DNA from 3 places in the Geodermatophilus sp. FMUSA9-8 genome. Region 3 is predicted to be linked to each of the others. Evidence: predicted binding sites of a transcription regulator. Region 3 holds the regulator's gene; each other region holds the start of a gene.

Region 1 (6,380 bases), on a different contig from region 3:
GGCCGGCCGGCCTCGCGGTCGCGCACGCCGAACCCGTAGAGCGAGTCGAACCCGCCGGCGAGCACCAGCCGCTCCACCACCGGCCGCGACACCGACGCCCGGTTCCAGAAGTCGGGCAGCGAGCGGTAGGGCTGCCCGGCGACGATCCGGGCCACCTCGTCGTCGGAGATGCCCTTGACGTCGGCGAGGGACAGCCGGATGCCGTGGGTCGACGGGTCGGCCATCGCCGCGGGCATCCACTCCGGCCGGCGCGGCGGCTCCTCCGGGCGGTCCTCCCCGTCCTCGGGGACGGCCGTCCGCTCCACCCGGTACGCGGCGTCCGAGGCGTTGACGTCGAGGCCGAGCACCCGGATGCCGAAGTTGCGGGCGTCGTCGAGGATCAGCCGCTTCGGGTACATGCCCGGGTCGTGGGTGAGCACCCCGGCGAGGAAGGCCGCCGGGTGGTGGGTCTTGAGCCACGCCGACTGGTAGGTGGGCAGCGCGAACGCCGCCGCGTGGGCCTTGCAGAACCCGAAGGAGCCGAAGGCGACCAGCACCTCCCACACCTTCTCCACGACCTCGACCGGGTAGCGCTGCAGCGCCTCCGGCATGAACCAGGCCCGCACCTCCGGGTGCAGCTCCTTGTCGCCGAGCGCGCGGCGGGCCTCGTCGGCCTGGGCGAGGTCGCAGCCGGTCATCTGCGCCACGATCTGCAGCACCTGCTCGTGGAAGACGACGACGCCGGCGGTCTCCCGCAGGTACGGCGCGAGGTCGGGGTGCGGGTAGACCGGGTCGCGCCAGCCGTTCCGGGCCAGCAGGAACGGCGTCACCATGTCGCTCTTCACCGGCCCGGGCCGGAACAGCGAGATGTCGATGACGATGTCCTCGAACGTCTCCGGCCCGAACTTGCCGACCAGCTCGCGCTGCCCCGGCGACTCGATCTGGAACATGCCGAGGGTCCGGGTCGAGCGGATCAGCTCGAAGGTGGTCGGGTCGTCGCGCGGGACGGCGTCGATGTCGACGGTCTCCCCGTCGACCCGGGCCACCTCGTCGATGGCGTGCGCGATCGCCGACTGCATCCGGATGCCGAGCAGGTCGAGCTTGAGCAGCCCGAGCTCCTCGACGTCGTCCTTGTCGAACTGGCTCATCGGGTAGCCGAGGTAGCTGCTCTCCACCGGCGTGCGGTCGAGCAGCGTGGCGTCGGACAGCAGCACCCCGCACGGGTGCAGCGCGATGTGCCGGGGCAGGCCGTCGAGCCGGGCGACGAGGTCGAACAGCAGGTCGAGGTCGCCGGTGCCGCCGCCGCGCTGGGAGCCCAGCCGGCTGGCCCGCAGCTCGGGCAGGTCGCGCAGCGCCGCGTGCACCTGGTTGGCCCGGATGTGCGGGAAGGCCTTGGCGACGGCGTCGACCTCGCCCGGCGGCAGGCCGAGCGCGGCGCCCACGTCGCGGATGGCGTGCCGCACCCGGTAGGTGTCCATCATCGAGATGCAGCTGACCCGGTGGGCGCCGAAGCGGGCGAGGACCGCGTCGTAGACCTCCATCCGCCGGGCGGACTCCACGTCGATGTCGATGTCGGGCAGCTGGTGGCGCAGCGGGGAGAGGAACCGCTCCATGAGCAGGCCGTAGCGGATCGGGTCGACGTCGGAGATGCCGAGCAGGTAGGTGACCAGGCTGCCCGCGCCCGACCCCCGCGCCGCCGCCCGGACCCGCAGGCCCTTGATGAGGTCGACCACGTCGGCGACGGTGAGGAAGTAGGAGGGGTAGCCCAGGGCGTCGATGACGGCGAGCTCCTCCTCCAGCCGCACCAGCACCTTCTCGCTGCGCGCCATCCCGCGCCGGCCCAGCCCCGCCTCGCAGCGGGCCCGCAGCACCTGCGAGGGGCCCATCCCCCGCTCCGCGGGGGACGTGACGACGTCGAGCTCGGGGTAGCGCACGGTGCCGATGCCGAGGTCCTCGCGGACGTCGACGGCGCACTGCTCGGCCAGCCGGGCGGTGCGCTCGAGCAGCCGCAGCGCCGCGTCGCGGTCGGGTCCGGCGATCTCCTCGGCGACCTCGGCCATCTCCTTGCCCGACTTGAGGTAGCCCTCGGCGGTGCGCCGGTCGACGTGCCGGGCGTCGAGCGCGACCAGCCGCCGGGAGGCGTCGAGGACGTCGGCGGTGGGCGCGTCGATGGCGTCGACGTAGCGGACGGCGTTGCTCAGCACCACCGGCACGCCCTCCTCGGCGGCGAAGCGCATCAGCCGCTGGGCGCGCAGCCGGTCGCCGCGGCCGCGGTGGTGCACCAGCTCGACCACCAGCGACCCGGGGCCGAACACCGACCGCCAGGCGTCCAGCCGCGCGGAGGCGACGTCGGCCCGCCCGGCCGCCAGCGCGCGGCCCACCGGCGAGTCGGGACCGAGCACCGCGACCAGGCCGGGCGCGTGCTCGGCGGCCAGCGCCAGCGAGGCGACCGGCTCGCCGCGGGTGCCGCGCAGGTGCGTGGCGCTGGTCAGCCGGCACAGCGACCGCCAGCCCGCGCCGTCGCGGGCGAGGAAGGTGACCCGCGGCAGCCGCGGGTCGACGCTCGCCCCGCCGCGCACCGGGCTGCGCCGCACCGGCGCCACCCCACCCGTACCGCGCCCACCCGCGCCCGCACCACGTCCACCCGCGCGCCGGGCCGCCAGCTCGTCGTCCTCACCCAGCACGCGCGCCAGCGCCGGCGGCACCGTGGTGTCCACCGCCGGGGCGACCGCGAGGTCGACCCCGAACAGCGGGCGCACCCCCGCCGACCGGCAGGCCTGCGCGAACTTGACCGCCCCGTAGAGGCCGTCGCGGTCGGTCAGGGCCAGCGCACCCATGCCGTGCTCGGCGGCGCGGGCCACGAGGTCGGCGGGGTGGTTGGCCCCGTGGCGCAGGGAGTACCCGGAGGCGACGTGCAGGTGGACGAAGGGGTCGCCGCTCACCGCCCGCGCGCGGGACGGTGGGCGGTGCCGCCGACCAGCCGGGGCCGGGGCGCCGGCTCCGGCGTGCGGGCCAGCACCTCCTCGACCACGGCGAGGAAGGCGCCGGAGTCGCGGACCAGGTCGTCGGCCTCGCGCTCGGTGACCGCGCGGGACAGCCCGGCCTCGGCCGCGGCCCGCTTGGCCGCGCCGGCGGCGAAGAAGGTGGCCCACTCCCCCAGCTCGGGGGCGACCTGCTCGAGCAGCACCCAGGCGCTGCGCGGCCGGCGGCGGCCGCTCTCGGGCCGGGTGCGGGCCGAGAGCACCGCGGCGGCGGCGCGCAGCGCGGCGAGGTGGGCGGTGGCGTAGCGGTCCCGCGCGTCGGCGGCGCGGGAGGCCTCCGCCAGGGCCCGGGTGGCCTGGTCGAGCAGCTGCGCCGTCGCCGCGGGCAGCGGCGGCGGGAGGGGCAGCTGGCCGGTCCCGTCGTAGGTCATGGCGTGCGCGGCGCCCATCAGTCGTGCACCCGCACGAGCGACCAGCGGTTGTCCGCCGCGTCCCAGCACAGGTCGTAGACGCCGGCGAAGCTCATCCGCGAGCGCCCGGCCCGCACCGCCTCGACCCGGTACACCTCGCGCGGGGCGACGAGGTCGGCCGAGGCGCCGCCGGCGGCGGTCCGCTGCCACCAGGGCGCGGTCTCCACCCACGAGTCGAGCAGCTCGCCGACGACGTAGCGGCCCTGCCCGCGCCAGAACTGCGCCGGCCCGAGCGGCCCGCGCTCGACCCGCACCTCCTCGCCGACCTGCTCGCCGACGTCACCCAGCACCCGGCTCATGACGACTCCCCACCCCGCGCCGCTGACGGCCTGCCTCCCGCCCGGGCGGGGAAGTCCCGGGGCGGTGCTCGACCCGTTCGAACGTCTGTTCGAACAGTTCGAGTAGACCCGACCCCGCCGGTCGCGTCAAGCCGGACGCGCCCGGCCGGGGGACTCCCCGTCCGCGCGCCGGACGGTACGGCGGGGGTGTGACAGCGGTGGCAGGATCGCCGCCATGACCCGACCCGCCGCCCACCCCCGGGTGGCAGCGATCGCCGGGCTGCTCGCCGCGGCCGGCGCCGCCGGGGAGGTGCGCGAGGTCCCCGCCGGGGCGCGCACCGCGGCCGACGCCGCCGCCGGGCTGGGCGTGCCGGTCGGGGCGATCGCCAGCAGCCTCGTGTTCGACGTCGGCGGCCTGCCGCTGCTCGTGCTCACCAGCGGCGCCCACCGGGTCGACACGGCGAAGGTGGCCACCCTGCTCGGCGTGCCCCGCGTCGAGCGCGCGTCGGCCGACTTCGTCCGCGCGCACACCGGCCAGCCCATCGGCGGGGTCGCCCCGATCGGCCACCCCGAGCCGATCGGCACGCTCGTCGACGTCGAGCTGGCCCGGCACGAGCGCGTCTGGGCCGCCGCGGGACACCCGTCGGCGGTCTTCCCCACCACCTACGACGAGCTGCTGCGCCTGACGGGCGGCACCGCCGCCGAGGTCGGCGACGGCCCGCAGGAGACCCTGCAGACCCCCGCGGGCGCGGTGGGTCAGTGAGCGAGGAGAGACCGTGACCGGCACGACGCCCGCCGCCCGGGTGACCGAGCTGCCCGCCGGCTGGCTGCGCGACCACATGCACGAGGCGCTGGCCATCTACGGCGCGGCCATGGGCTACGACGCCTCGGTGGTGGCCGGCCGCTACGGGTACGCCGTCCAGCACACCGAGCGCCCGGGCTTCCGCGCCGTCGGCGGGTTCGCGCCCACGCCCGACGGCGAGCAGCTCGTCGGCTTCGGCTACGGCTACCTCGTCGCCCCGGGCCAGTGGTGGCACGACCAGGTGCGCGCGGCGCTCGACCGGCGCACCGCCAAGCGCTGGCTGCCGGGCGCCTTCGAGGTCTGCGAGCTGCACGTGCACCCCGAGACGCAGAGCCGGGGCCTGGGCCGGCGGCTGCTGCACGCGCTGGTCGAGGGCGTCGACGCGCCGGCCGCGCTGCTGTCCACGCCCGACGCCGACACCAAGGCCTTCCGGCTGTACCACGCCGACGGCTTCGTCGACCTCGCCCGCGGCCACCACTTCCCCGGCGACGCGCGGCCCTTCGCCATCCTCGGCGCCCGGCTGCCGCTGCAGCCGGCGCGCCGCTGAGCGTGCCGGGACCCGACCGGGCCGCCGGCCGGGCCGCCGGCCGCGGGGTCGACGCCGTCGTCGTCGGCGCGGGCCACAACGGGCTCGTCGCCGCCTGCTACCTGGCCCGCGAGGGGCTGACCGTCGAGGTCGTCGAGCGCGACGACGTCCTCGGCGGCGCGGTGTCCACCGTCGAGCGCTGGCCGGGGGTGCGGGTCGACCGCGGCTCCAGCGCGCACGTGATCGTCCGGCACAGCGGGGTCGTCGAGGAGCTCGACCTCGCCGCCCACGGGCTGACCTACGTCGACTGCGACCCGTGGGGCTTCGCGCCCGCGCCCTCCCCCGGCGACCCGGGCCCCGACGGCCGGCCGCTCGTGTTCTCCGTCGACCTCGACGCCACCTGCGCCTCGATCGCCGCCGCCTGCGGGCAGGCCGACGCCGACGCCTACCGCCGCTTCGTCGGGGTGTGGGGGCCGCGCAGCCGCGCCGTCGTCGACTCCTTCGGCCGCCGTCCCACCCCGCTGGGCCTGGCCCGCGCGTTCTGGCCGCTCGGGGCGCCCACCGGCGGCAACCCGCGCACCCCCGGCGGCGACCTCGCCGTCGACTTCCTCGGCTCCGGCGACGCCCTGCTCGACCGCTGGTTCGGCAGCGAACGGCTCAAGGCGGCGCTGGCCTGGTTCGGCGCGCAGTCCGGCCCGCCGATGAGCGAGCCCGGCACCGCGGCGATGGTCGCCTGGGTGGCGCTGCTGCACGACACCCCGCCGGGCCACCCGGTGGGCGGCTCGGGCGGGCTGACGGCGGCGCTGCGCGCCCGGCTGGAGTCCGACGGCGGGCGGGTCACCCTCGGCGACGGCGCCGCGCGGCTGCTGGTCGACGGCGACCGGGTGACCGGCGTCGAGACGGTGTCCGGGCGGCGGATCGAGGCGCCGGTCGTCGTCGCCGCCTGCCACGTGCTGGCCACCCGCGACCTCGCCGGGGACTCCGCACCTCCGGCGCTGGCCGACGCCGCCCCGCCGGTGGGCAACGGCTTCGGTCTGGTGCTGCGCTGTCTCACCGACGCGGTCCCGCACTACCCCGGCGTCGACCCGGCGGTGTCCGCGCAGGGCCTGCAGCTGCTGTGCACCGACCGCGCGCAGCTCGCCGCCGCGCACGGCGACTGGCTGGCCGGCCGGCTGCCGCGCGAGCCGGTGCCGCTGGCGATGTCGTTCTCCGCGAGCGACGGGACCCTCGCCCCGCCCGGGCGGCACGTCGTCACGATCTGGGGGCAGTGGTACCCCTACGACCTCGCCGACGGCGGCGACTGGGACGCCCTCGCCGCGGGAGAGGCACAGCGGCTGGTCGACG
Region 2 (6,380 bases), on a different contig from region 3:
AGCTGTCGGAGGCCGACAAGGCGGCGTTCCTGCGCTCGGTCGACGTCTACTGCGCGCCGAACCTGCTGGGGGAGAGCTTCGGCGTCGTGCTCATCGAGGCGATGGCCGCCGGCGCGCCCATCGTGGCCAGCGACCTCGACGCGTTCGCGCGGGTGCTCGAGGACGGCGACGCCGGCGTCCTGGTGCGCCGCGGCGACGCGCCCGCGCTGGCCCGGGAGCTGTCGGCCCTGCTGCGCGACCCGGACCGGCGGCGGGCGCTGTCGGCCGCCGGGCGGGAGGCCGCGGCCGCCTACGACTGGCAGGTCGTCGCCCGCCGCGTGCTCGCCGTCTACGAGACCGTCGCCGCGCCCGGGGCCGGCGAGGTGACCGCCGCCGACGACGCCGGCCTGGCCGCCGCCACCGGCTCGCCGGGCACCCCGGACGGGGTGTTGCCGTCCCTGCTGCGGCGCGTGCGCCGCTAGCGTGGGCGTCCGTGACGCCCGACGCCTGGTTGCTCCTCGCCGCGGGGGTCGTCGCGCTGCTGCTGGCGTGGACCGCCTGGACGCTCACCCGCCTGCGCCGCCTGGAGGCCCGCGTGGCCCGTACCTGGGCCGTGCTCGACGACCGGCTCCGGCAGCGCGCGGACCTCGCCGCCGACCTCGCCTCGGAGCACTCCGCCGCGCTCGGTGAGGAGCGGGCCGGCCGGCTCAAGACCGCCGCCCACGACGCCCGCCACCCGCTCACCGGCGACCGCGAGCTGGCCGAGAACGCCCTCGGCCGCGAGGTGCGGGCCCTGCCGCACGAGGTCCCCGGCGTGCCGGCGGCGACGCTCGCGGCACTGGCCGAGGCCGACGGGCGGATGGCGCTGGCCCGGCGCTTCTACAACGACGCCGTCCGCGACACCCACCTGCTGCGCCAGCGCCGGGTGCCGCGGGTGCTGCGGCTGCACGCCGACCGTCCGCTGCCCCGCTTCTTCGACGTCGAGGACGGCCTCGACGCCGTCCCGCTCGGCGCCGGCACGCCCCGCGGCTGACGCGCCTCCGCGTCGCGCCCGCCTCCCGCCGCCCGCGGGCGGGACGGCACCCGCGGCGCGCTCGGTAGACTCGACGGGTCCGCCCGCGCTCCGGTGCCGGGCGCCGGGACGAGGGAGGACAGCCGTGAGCGGCCATTCCAAGTGGGCGACCACCAAGCACAAGAAGGCCGCGATCGACGCCAAGCGCGGCAAGCTGTTCGCCAAGCTGATCAAGAACATCGAGGTGGCGGCCCGCACCGGCGGCGGTGACCCGGCCGGCAACCCGACGCTCTACGACGCCATCCAGAAGGCGAAGAAGTCGTCGGTGCCCAACGACAACATCGACCGCGCGGTCAAGCGCGGCTCCGGTGCCGAGGCCGGCGGCGTCGAGTACCTCACCATCACCTACGAGGGCTACGCGGCCGGCGGCGTCGCGGTGCTCGTCGAGTGCCTCACCGACAACAAGAACCGGTCGGCCTCCGAGGTGCGCACCGCGATGACCCGCAACGGCGGCTCGATGGCCGACCCGGGCTCGGTGTCCTACCTGTTCACGCGCAAGGGCGTCATCGTCGTGCCGCAGGCCGACGGCGTCGACGAGGACACCGTGCTCATGGCCGTCCTCGACGCCGGCGCCGAGGAGGTGCGCGACCTCGGTGACACCTTCGAGGTGGTGTGCGAGCCCACCGACCTGGTCGCGGTCCGCACCGCGCTGCAGGACGCCGGCATCGACTACGACTCGGCCGAGGCCGGCTTCGTGCCCAGCGTGACCGTCGAGCTCGACGAGGAGGGCGCCGGCAAGGTGTTCCGCCTCATCGACGCGCTCGAGGACTGCGACGACGTGCAGAACGTGTACGCCAACTACGACGTCCCCGACGAGGTCCTCGCCAACGTCGGATGAGGCCGGGCGGTCCCGCCCGTCCCACTCGCCCCGGACACCCCGGCGCTGACGGGGCCCGGGCCCCGCGGGGCCGGAGCATGGAACCGACGCGCCGCGGTGGGCGGCGCCTCGGGGACGCGGGGACCAGGTGGCCGGAGCGAGCGCACGCGCCGCGCGCGTGGTCACCGTCCTGCTGCTGTCGGCCGGGGTGCTCGGCGGGATCGCCCCGCCGGAGCCGGTCGGCGCGGCGACCCGGGCCTCCGCCGTCGTGCTCCCCGCCGACACCGCGCCCGAGCCGGTGGGGCGGCGGCCCGCCGTCGGTCAGGTGGCCCGCGTGACCGCCGTGCCGCAGCCGGTGGCCGCGCCGCCCGCGGAGCCCGCCGCGCCGGCCGGGCCCGCCGCCGGGGTGCCCGGGCCGGCCGACCCGGCCGCGGAGGAGCCCGCGCCGCCGGTGCCCGGCGTCCTCCCGCTCGACGTGGACGCCGGCGGGGCGGCGCAGGTGGTCACCGTCGTCGCCGCGTCCGCCGGCGCCACCACCGCCGAGCTCACCGCCTGGGAGCTCGGCGACGCCGGCTGGACGGCGGTGCTCGGCCCGTGGCCGGCCCGGGTCGGGTCCGCCGGGATCGGCGCCGCCCGCGAGGGCTCCACCCGCACGCCGGCGGGCACCTTCGCCCTGCCCGAGGCGTTCGGCCGCGCCGCCGACCCCGGCAGCGGCCTGCCCTACCGGCAGGTCGACGCCGAGGACTGGTGGGTCTCCGACGTCGCCAGCCCGCTGTACAACCGGCACGCGCGGTGCGCCGCGGGCACCTGCCCGTTCGACGAGCGGGCGGGCGAGAACCTGCTGGCCGCCGGTGCCGTCTACGACCACGCCGTCGTCATCGGCTACAACAGCGCCGGGACGCCGGGTGCCGGCTCGGCGTTCTTCCTGCACGTGACGAACGGCGCGCCCACCGCGGGCTGCGTGGCGGTCGAGCGGGGGCGGCTGCAGACGCTGTTGCGGTGGCTCGACCCCGCGGCCGGCCCGCTGGTGGCCATCGACGTCGCCTGAGCGGGAGCCCCTGCCCGGGCCGGCGTGCGCGCCGCGTGTTGCGCCGGGGCACCGTCGTCGGGGACCGTTACGGTGGGCGTCGAACAGGCGTTCGGAGGAAGGGGGCGGGCATGCGCGTGCTCGGCATCGACCCGGGGCTCACCCGGTGCGGGTGGGGCGTGGTCGACGGCCGTCCCGGCGCCCGCCCGGCCGCCGTCGGGGTGGGCGTGATCCGCAGCTCCGCCGACCTCGACCTGGAGCTGCGGCTGCTGGAGCTGCACACCCAGGTGACGGCGCTGCTGCGCGAGCACCGGCCCGACGTCGTGGCCATCGAGCGCGTGTTCACCCAGAACAACAAGGGCACCGCCACGGGCACGGCGCAGGCCGCCGGCGTGGCGGCCCTCGCCGCGGCGCAGGCCGACCGCCCGGTCGCCTGGCACACGCCGAGCGAGGTCAAGGCGGCCATCTCCGGCAACGGCCGCGCGGACAAGGAGCAGGTCACCCTCATGGTCACCCGGGTGCTCGGCCTCGCGGCCGCCCCCAAGCCGGCCGACGCCGCCGACGCGCTCGCGCTGGCCGTCTGCCACGTGTGGCGCGGGCCGGCGCAGCAGCGGCTGCGGGTCGCGGCGATCGCCGGCGGCATCGGCGCCCCGGTCGTGCAGCGCACGCTGCCGCGCTGGCAGGGGGTGTCCCGGTGATCGCCAGCGTGAACGGCCGGGTCGCCGCCGTCGGGCCGGACGGCGCGGTGGTGGAGGTCGGCGGCGTCGGCCTGTCGGTGCAGTGCACGCCCGGCACCATCGCCCGCCTCACGGTCGGCGAGCAGGCGCGGCTGGCCACCAGCCTCGTCGTCCGCGAGGACTCCCTGACCCTCTACGGCTTCGCCGACGACGACGAGCGCTCGCTGTTCGAGCTGCTGCAGACGGCCAACGGCGTCGGGCCGCGGCTGGCGCAGGCGGTGCTGGCCATCCACCCGCCGCGCGAGGTCCGCCGCGCCGTCTCCATGGCCGACGTCAAGGCGCTCATGCAGGTGCCCGGCATCGGGAAGAAGGGCGCCGAGCGGCTGATCCTCGAGCTGCGCGACCGGCTGGGCACCACGACCACCGACACCCAGCTCGACGGCGCGCCGGCCGCCGCGGGCGCGCCGATCACCCCGGTGGCGCCGTGGCGCGACCAGCTGTCCTCGGCGCTGGTCGGGCTCGGCTGGTCCACCCGCGAGGCCGACACCGCGCTCACCGCCCTGGCGCCGGTAGCCGACGAGCAGCTCACCACCACCGGCCGGGTCGACGTCGGGTCGCTGCTGCGGCAGGCCCTGCAGCTGCTGGGCCGGGCGTGAGCGAGCGTGCGAGCGAACCGATGAGCAGAGCAGTGCCACGCACGCTGCCGACGAGCGCCAGCGAGGAGGACGCGTGAGTTCGCCGTTCGACCGGTCGCTGACCGGGGAGGTGGAGTCGGGCATCAGCCGCGACTTCGCCGTCTCCCCGCAGGCCGGCGACGAGGAGCGGGTGGTCGAGTCGGCGTTGCGGCCGCACTCGCTGACCGACTTCATCGGCCAGCCCAAGGTCGCCCGGCAGCTCGCGCTCGTGCTCGAGGGCGCCAAGCGCCGCGGCCGGCCGCCGGACCACGTGCTGCTGTCGGGCCCGCCCGGCCTCGGCAAGACCAGCCTCGCGTTGATCATCGGCTCCGAGCTGGGCACCGCCGTGAAGATCACCAGCGGCCCGGCGATCGAGCGCTCCGGCGACCTCGCGGCGATGCTGTCCAACCTCGGCCCCGGCGACGTGCTGTTCATCGACGAGATCCACCGCATCGCGCGGCCCGCCGAGGAACTGCTGTACATGGCGATGGAGGACTTCCGGGTCGACGTCGTCGTCGGCAAGGGGCCCGGCGCCACCGCCATCCCGCTGGAGATCAACCCCTTCACCCTCGTCGGCGCCACCACGCGGGCCGGCCTGCTCACCGGGCCGCTGCGCGACCGGTTCGGCTTCGTCGGGCAGATGGAGTTCTACGAGCCGGCCGAGCTGCAGCAGGTGCTCGCCCGCAGCGCCGACCTGCTCGGCGTCGAGCTCACCGACGACGGGTCGGCCGAGATCGCCCGGCGCTCCCGCGGCACACCCCGCATCGCCAACCGGCTGCTGCGGCGGGTGCGGGACTACGCCGAGGTGGAGGCCGACGGGCGGGTCACCCGCGGCGTCGCCCGGGCGGCGCTGGCGCTCTACGACGTCGACGAGCTCGGCCTCGACCGGCTGGACCGCGCGGTGCTCGAGGCGCTGGTCACCAAGTTCAACGGCGGCCCGGTCGGCGTGAGCACGCTCGCCGTCGCGGTGGGGGAGGAGCCGCACACCGTCGAGGAGGTCTGCGAGCCGTTCCTCGTGCGCGCGGGCCTGCTCGCCCGCACCCCCCGCGGGCGGGTGGCCACCGAGGCGGCCTGGCGCCACCTCGGCCGGCCCGTGCCCCGCGGCGGGATCCCCCTCGGCGGGGTCACAGCCGTCCCGCGTGACCCGGGTTCGTCGTCGGAACCGCTCTTCGACGCCTAGACTCAACGGCGCTGGCGCGCAAGTCGGCCCCTCGCCGGGCCGCACGGGTCCCGGCTCCGCGACCCGGTGTCGGCGGGGGCCGGCCCGCGCGCCACGGCCGACGTACCCGAGCGGTCCCGACCCGGACCGCACCGACCGCGTGCACGCGAGCGCGGAAGAGAGGCACCCCCGCCGTGGAACTGTTCCCCCTGCTCCTGCTCGTGCTGGCCTTCGTGGCGCTGGTGGTGCTGCCCGCCCGGGCCCGCAAGCGCCAGCAGAACCAGACGCAGTCGGCGCTGGCGATCGGCGTGCCGGTGACCATGGCCGGCGGGGTCCACGCCACCGTGGCCGGCCTCGACGACCCAGCCACCATCCAGGTCGAGGTGGCCCCCGGCGTGGTCGTCACCTACGCGCGCCAGGCGGTCATCCAGGTCCGCCAGCCCGCGGGCGCGGTGCCCGGCCCGCCGGCCACCGGCGGGGCCGTCGTCGAGCCGGTGGAGGAGCCCCTCCGGGACGACCGTCCCGGTGACGGCCCTTCCGGCAAGACCCTCTGACGGGACGCCCGGTGGCCAACCGCGCCCTGCCGGCGCGCCGCTACTTCGGCGCGTTCGTCCTGATCGTGGCCGTCATGTACGGCCTCATCTTCTTCACCGGCACCGACCGGACGCCGCAGCTCGGCCTCGACCTGCGCGGCGGCACCACGGTCACCCTGACCGCGCGCACGCCCGACGGGCAGGCGCCGGCCCCGGAGGACCTCGAGCTCGCCCGCCAGATCATCGAGCAGCGGGTGAACGGCATCGGCGTCGCCGAGGCCGAGGTGGTCACCGAGGGCGACACGAACATCGTCATCTCGGTGCCCGGTGACGACGGCGAGCAGGCCCGCGAGCTCGGCCAGACCGCGCAGCTGCGGTTCCGCCCGGTGATCGGTGCCCCCGAGCCCGCGGCCCCGGCCGAGACCAGCGACGCCGCGACGCC
Region 3 (6,380 bases):
GTAGCCGGCGTCGCGCAGCGCGCGGATCTTGTCCTCCTCGCGCGCCTTGGTCTCGATGAACTCCTCGATGTCGGGGTGGTCGATGTCGAGGACGACCATCTTCGCGGCGCGACGGGTGGCCCCACCGGACTTGATGGTGCCGGCGGAGGCATCGGCGCCGCGCATGAAGGAGACCGGCCCGGAGGCGGTGCCGCCGGAGGACAGCAGCTCCTTGGAGGAGCGGATGCGGGAGAGGTTCAGGCCGGCACCGGAGCCGCCCTTGAAGATCAGGCCCTCCTCGCGGTACCAGTTCAGGATCGAGTCCATCTCGTCGTCGACGGCGAGGATGAAGCAGGCGCTGACCTGCTGCGGGGCGCTCGTGCCGACGTTGAACCACACGGGGCTGTTGAAGCTGAAGTACTGGTGCATGAGCATCCAGGTCAGCTCGTGCTCGAAGACCTCGGCGTCGCCCTCGGTGGCGAAGTAGCCGTGCTCGCGACCGGCCGCACCGTAGGTGAGCACCACGCGGTCGATCAGCTGGCGCAGGCTCGTCTCCCGCTGCGGGGTGCCGACCGCGCCGCGGAAGTACTTCGTCGTGACGATGTTGGTGGCGTTGATGCTCCACTCGGCGGGGAACTCCACGCCGCGCTGCTCGAAGTTGATCGAGCCGTCGCGCCAGTTGGTCATGACGACGTCGCGGCGCTCCCAGGTCACCTCGTCGTACGGGTGCACACCGGCGGTGGTGAAGACGCGCTTGATCTTCAGGCCCTTCCCCCGGGTCGGCGCCTTGGCGGCGGCGCGACGCGTACGGCCTGCCACGCGGTCCTCGGTCTCGGTCACGAGCTCTCCCTTGGTGATCGGTGCGGGCGGCTGGGGAAGAGAGCCGCCCCTGTTCTAGCGGGTGGTGCTGACGGTTCTGGCTGTCCTGCGGGGGCCGTCGGCGGCGCTGCCGGCGGGTGGTGCTCGGGGATGGTCAGGTGCCCGCCGGCGCGCTGCGCCCGCTGCCCCGGCGGCGGGGCACCGGGGGCTCGAGCTGCAGGCCGGGCAGGGGCGGGGTGCCGCCGCGGTGGTGGCGCTCCCGCAGCTCGGTGATCTCCTTCTCGAAGTCCTCGACCGAGGTGAAGGCGCGGTACACGCTCGCGAAGCGCAGGTAGGCGACCTCGTCGAGCTCGCGCAGCGGCTGCAGGATGGCCAGCCCCACCTCGTTGCTCGGGACCTCGGCCACGCCGCTGGCGCGGATGGTGTCCTCCACCTGCTGGGCCAGCTGCTGGAGCTGGTCCTCGTCGACCGGCCGGCCCTGGCAGGCGCGGCGCACGCCGGCGACGACCTTGGAGCGGTTGAAGGGCTCGCTGACGCCGCTGCGCTTGACCACGGCGAGCACCGCCTCCTCCACGGTGGTGAAGCGGCGACCGCAGGCCGGGCACGAGCGGCGGCGGCGGGTGGTGGCCCCCTCGTCGGCCTCGCGCGAGTCGATCACCCGGCTGTCGGCGTTGTGGCAGAACGGGCAGCGCACTGCGGTTCACCTCCTCCGCGGACGGTCGGGCTGTGGACCCCTCTGGGGACATCCGGTGGAGACGCCGGGGAAGACCTGAGGACGAGCTGTGGAGGACTTCCATCGGTGCAACTACTAGATGTAGGGGGACAGTAGGCCGCCCTCCACTACATCTGCAAGACGACGCCGGGCGTGTCTCTTCCCGCGCGATGGGACCGTGACCCACTGGTGACCAGGCGCGAGCAGTTCTCCCACCCGTCACACGACACGCCGCGGCGCCGCGCGTGTCGGCGCGCGCGACACCGGGAGGTGGCGTACACGCGACGGCCGGGGCACTGCCTCCGGGCGCTGCTCCGGGCACTGCCTCCGGGCACGCGTGAGGGACGCGGAAGCCGGCCGGACCGGCCCCCGCGGGACATCCCGGCGGGAGGAGCGCCTCAGGCGGTGGGGACCGCCGGGCGGCCGCCGCGGGGGTTCGGCGCGAGGTCGCCGAGCCGGATGGGGCGGGTGAGCAGGTCGGGCTCGGGCGCGGGCAGGCGCACCGCGGGGGCGACGACGGTCGCGTCACCGACCGGGGCCGCCGTGGCGGGGGCCGCGACCGGGATCGCGGCCAGAGCCGCGGCGAGGGGCTCGGCAGGGGTGGCGGCGGCGTCCACGACGACCGCCGGCATCTCCGTCGTGAGCGCGCGGTGCCGGCCGGGGACGGCCTCGGCCGGCGCGCGGTGGCGGCCGGCGCCGGCGGCGCCGACGGCGGGCTGCTCGGCGGTGACGTCGCCGCCGTGCCGCCGGGACCGGCGCGACGCACGGGACGCGCGGCGCCCGCCGGCCGGCGCGCCGGACCCCTGGTCGAGGACGGGCTCCGGGGCGGGAGCGGGGGCGAGCGCGAGGTGGCGCTCGGGCAGCCGCACGTCGACCAGGCCGACCCACGTGCCGGCGCCCTCGACGACCCCGGGCACGTCGGCCCGCAGTCGTACCCAGGCCTCGCACGCGCCCGTCGCGTCGTGCCGCCAGCCGAGCATCGCGCCCGGCACCCAGGCGCCCTCGACGAGCACCTCGACGTCCTGCGGGGACCCGAAGGACACCGCGGCCCTGCTGTTCACGGCTGCTGACACGCTCCTGACCGTAGGTGCCGATCCGACCTCGGCGGGTGACCGACCGGGGGCCGATCGTTGACGAACTCGCGCCGCGCTTCTCGTCACTTCTCCGACCTCCGCACCGACACCGACACCGACTCCGACACCGACACCGCAGCGACACCGACACCGCAGCGACAGCGGCCTCAGCACCCGGGACCCGGCTCAGGGCAGCCGGAGCACCTGGCCGACCTCGACGACGGAGCCCTCGAGGTCGTTGAGCGCCTCGATCGCGTCGACGACGGCGCGCACGTCCTGGTCGTCGCGGGCGACCTCCGCGGCGATCGACCACACGGTGTCGCCCTCCCCCACCACGACGCTGCTGCCGGCGGCCAGCTGCAGCCCCTCGTCGGGCGCGAGGACCTCCCGGCCCAGCACCGCGCCGCCCACCCCGGCGGCGAGCACGAGGACAGCGACGAGCCGCCGCCCGCGGCCGGTCAGCCGGACCGGCACCGGGGCGGGCGCGGCCGGACGGCGGCCGGACCCCCGCGCGGGCTCGGCGCGCAACGGGCGGCCGCCGGGCCGCGCCGGGTCGCGCCGGGTGCGCGGCGCCTCGGCGGCCGGACCGGCGGAGGGACCCGTGGCCCGCGGCGCCGCGGCGGCCGGCCGGTCGGGCACCGGGCGCAGGTGACCGGCCACGCGCGGACCGGAGCCCGGCAGCGCGCCCGCCTCCCCCACGGCGCCGGCGGGCCGGCGCGGCGGCGTCCGGCGGGCCGCGGGCGCCGGTGCCCGCTCGTCGAGGAGCGGCCGCCACGGCACCCGCACCGCCGCGTCGAACTCGAGCACTGCCTGCCGCACGCCGCCCATGACCCGCTCCTCCTCGTCGACCGCCCTCGAACACGCGTTCGATTCGAACGTCTGTGCGATGTCTACCGCATGCCCCCGACGAGGTCGACACGACACCGCGGGTGTTTCGAACACACGTTTGAAGTGGCGGCCCCGAGGCGCTACGGTCCGACCAGCACCCCGTCCGTCCGGTGTCCCCCGCGGGACGTCCGTCCGCTCCCTCCCGGTCCACCCGGGAGCCGGGCGGCCGCCCGGGCGGCACGGCACCCGGGCAGGAGACCAGGTCGCGGCACGCGGCCGGCGAGGAGGAGACGTGGCGGGCACGAGCGGGACCGGCCGGCGCACGGACGGCGAGACGGCGCGAGGCACCACGGCCTCCCGCCGCCCGGCCGCCCGGCGGGGAGCGGACGCCGGGGGCGCCGCCACCGCCACGGGCACCGCCGCGGTGCGCACCTTCCCCGACCGGGCCGAGGCCGGCGACGGGCTCACCCAGCGCCAGCGCCGGGTCCTCGAGGTCATCCGCGACTCGATCGAGCGCCGCGGCTACCCGCCCTCGGTCCGGGAGATCGGCGAGGCGGTCGGCCTGTCGTCGGCGTCGTCGGTCGCCCACCAGCTGTCGGTGCTGCAGAAGAAGGGCTGGCTGCGGCGCGATCCGAACCGCCCCCGCGCGCTGGACGTCCGGCTGCCCGGCGACACCGCCGCCGAGTCGGCGCCGGCCGCCCCGGCCGCCGACGGCACGGCCGCCCCCACCTACGTCCCGCTGGTCGGCCGGATCGCCGCCGGTGGCCCGGTGCTGGCCGAGCAGGCGGTCGAGGACGTCTTCCCGCTGCCGCGCGAGCTCGTCGGCGACGGCACGCTGTTCATGCTCAAGGTCGCCGGTGACTCGATGGTCGACGCGGCCATCTGCGACGGCGACTGGGTCGTCGTGCGCCAGCAGCCGACCGCGGAGAACGGCGAGATCGTGGCCGCGATGCTCGACGGCGAGGCCACGGTGAAGACCTACAAGCGGCGCGACGGGCACGTGTGGCTGCTGCCGCACAACCCGGCGTACGAGCCCATCCCGGGCGACGAGGCGACCATCCTCGGCCGGGTGGTCACCGTCCTGCGCCGGGTCTGACGACAGCTCCCGGGGTCCGGCCCGCGCGCCGGACCCCGGGCGGGTCCGGGACGACCCGCGGGCGGTCGCGTCAGGCGGCGGGCGGCTGGCCGGCCGAGCGCCGCCGGCGCAGCCGCCCGGCGAGCCACACGAGCAGGGTGGCCACCGTGGCGGCGAGCAGCCCCGCGGCCAGCGGGGGCGTGCCGTCGTCGCCGCCGTCGAGCAGGCCCGACGGCCCGGCAGCGGTCGACGCGGGCGTCGCGGGTGCCGCCGTCCCCGCGGGGACGGGCACGAGCGTGACGTCCCCGGGCAGGCCCTCTCCCGCCACCAGCAGCGCGCCGCCGTCGGCGGTGAAGGACACCGCCTCCCCCTGCGGCGCGTCGGGGAGCGCCACCCGCACCGGCTCGCCGGCGAGCGCGGCCGGGACGTCGGAGCCGGCGAGCGGCCAGACGTAGGCGTCGGTGTAGGTGCGCAGCGCGATGCGGCTGCCGTCGCGCGCCACCGCGCCACCGGTCACCAGCAGCTGTCCCGCGCGGCCGACCGGCCCGCCCGGCGTGCCGGTCAGGGTGAAGGTCACCGTCCCGACGTCGGCCAGCGCGACCGTGCCGCCGTCGACCAGCGGCGCCGCGGGGCGGTAGACGTGGCTCGCGCCCAGCACCTCCTTGGTCACGATGTACGGCGTCCCGTCGGGGGCCACGAGCAGCGCCTCGGCGTCGTGCGGCCCGTCGGGGTAGGTGAGCCGGTACAGCGCCGTGCCGCCGTCGGGGCGCAGCGCGATGAGCGCGACGGTCGCCCGGGTGGCGTTGTTGTCGCCGGTGTCGGCGAGCCACACGGTGCCGTCGGCGCCGACGCCGAGGTCCTCGGGGTCGTAGGGGTCCAGCGGCGCGGTGGTCACGTCGACGACCTGGCACCCGCCGTCGAGGACGGCGACGCTCACCTGGTCCCCGCCGTCGGGGATGGCCAGCATCCGCTCGCCGACGTCGACGAGCCCGGACAGCTCGGCCAGCCGCGGATCGGTCACCTGACAGCGCACCGACGGCGCGGCCGTCTCCTCCGCGCGGGCCGGAGCCGCGAGCAGCGCGGGCAGCAGGGCGAGCGCGAGGGCCGGCGCGAGGACAGCGGCCGATGCCCGTCCCGCGCGCGCGGTCGCGCTAGGCGGGAGGACGGCCGGCTCGGGCACTCGCCCAGCGTGACAGGACGGATGCGTCGAGTGCGTGCACCACGCCCAGCAGGAGCAGCCCGACGGCCGCGCCGACGACCGCGTCGGTGACCCAGTGGAAGTCCAGCGACACCATCGCGATCCCGGTGGCGACCGGGCCGACGACGGCGAGCCACCACAGCAGCGTCTGCACGCGCGGGGGCAGGGCGTACTCGGCGGCCTGCCAGCGCGCGACGCCCCACATGAGCACGGCGTTGGCCACGTGCCCGGAGGGGTAGCTGGCGCCGTCGCGGTGGAAGAAGGACCCCGGGTAGGCGGGGGCGGTCCGGCCGGTGCCGAACTTGAAGGCGTAGACCACGACGGTGAGCAGGACCAGCGCGGTGAGCACCCGGACCAGGGGCAGCAGGGTGCGCCCGCGCACGCACAGCCAGGCCACCAGCCCGGCGAAGACGATGAGGATGGTGCCGCGGCCGCCGACCTGGGTGACCACCCAGACCGGCCAGTAGGCCGGCGAGTCCCGCAGGTCCCAACTGCTCACGACCTCCGAGACCTGCAGGTCCAGCCGCTCGAGGACGCCGCGGCTGAGCAGGTCGGCGGTGACCGCGACCGTCACGGCGAACGCGACCAGCAGCAGCCACCACGGCGGCCGGCCCGCGCGCACGGCGGGCGGCGGCACGGACGCGTCGCCGTCGGCCGGCGTCCCGCCCCGCACGGCGCCGCTCATGACACGGCCGC

Evidence for each region. Region 3 encodes LexA, which represses DNA repair genes until DNA is damaged. Its sites were predicted from a motif close to TCGAACANNTGTTCGA; they were not measured.
Region 1: a site for LexA is predicted at 3,807-3,822, ahead of WA616_RS11060 (DUF6504 family protein). Genes of this name have one in related genera too.
Region 2: a site for LexA is predicted at 2,996-3,011, ahead of ruvC (crossover junction endodeoxyribonuclease RuvC). Genes of this name have one in related genera too.

What each region holds. Positions count from the first base shown of each region.
Region 1 is NZ_JBAGKE010000004.1:269,557-275,936, forward strand. Features, by position in the region: gene WA616_RS11050 (DNA polymerase III subunit alpha) at 1-2,921, opposite strand, end outside; gene WA616_RS11055 (SAV_6107 family HEPN domain-containing protein) at 2,918-3,409, opposite strand; gene WA616_RS11060 (DUF6504 family protein) at 3,409-3,729, opposite strand; gene WA616_RS11065 (YbaK/EbsC family protein) at 3,944-4,471, shown strand; gene WA616_RS11070 (GNAT family N-acetyltransferase) at 4,485-5,057, shown strand; gene WA616_RS11075 (phytoene desaturase family protein) at 5,060-6,380, shown strand, end outside.
Region 2 is NZ_JBAGKE010000004.1:142,892-149,271, reverse strand. Features, by position in the region: gene WA616_RS10475 (glycosyltransferase family 4 protein) at 1-461, shown strand, start outside; gene WA616_RS10470 (hypothetical protein) at 473-1,012, shown strand; gene WA616_RS10465 (YebC/PmpR family DNA-binding transcriptional regulator) at 1,137-1,889, shown strand; gene WA616_RS10460 (L,D-transpeptidase family protein) at 2,017-2,916, shown strand; gene ruvC (crossover junction endodeoxyribonuclease RuvC) at 3,027-3,593, shown strand; gene ruvA (Holliday junction branch migration protein RuvA) at 3,590-4,228, shown strand; gene ruvB (Holliday junction branch migration DNA helicase RuvB) at 4,302-5,426, shown strand; gene WA616_RS10440 (preprotein translocase subunit YajC) at 5,600-5,959, shown strand; gene secD (protein translocase subunit SecD) at 5,971-6,380, shown strand, end outside.
Region 3 is NZ_JBAGKE010000007.1:226,006-232,385, forward strand. Features, by position in the region: gene WA616_RS16140 (vitamin B12-dependent ribonucleotide reductase) at 1-819, opposite strand, end outside; gene nrdR (transcriptional regulator NrdR) at 953-1,492, opposite strand; gene WA616_RS16150 (hypothetical protein) at 1,909-2,583, opposite strand; gene WA616_RS16155 (LysM peptidoglycan-binding domain-containing protein) at 2,770-3,411, opposite strand; gene lexA (transcriptional repressor LexA) at 3,704-4,507, shown strand; gene WA616_RS16165 (hypothetical protein) at 4,578-5,666, opposite strand; gene WA616_RS16170 (phosphatase PAP2 family protein) at 5,638-6,380, opposite strand, start outside.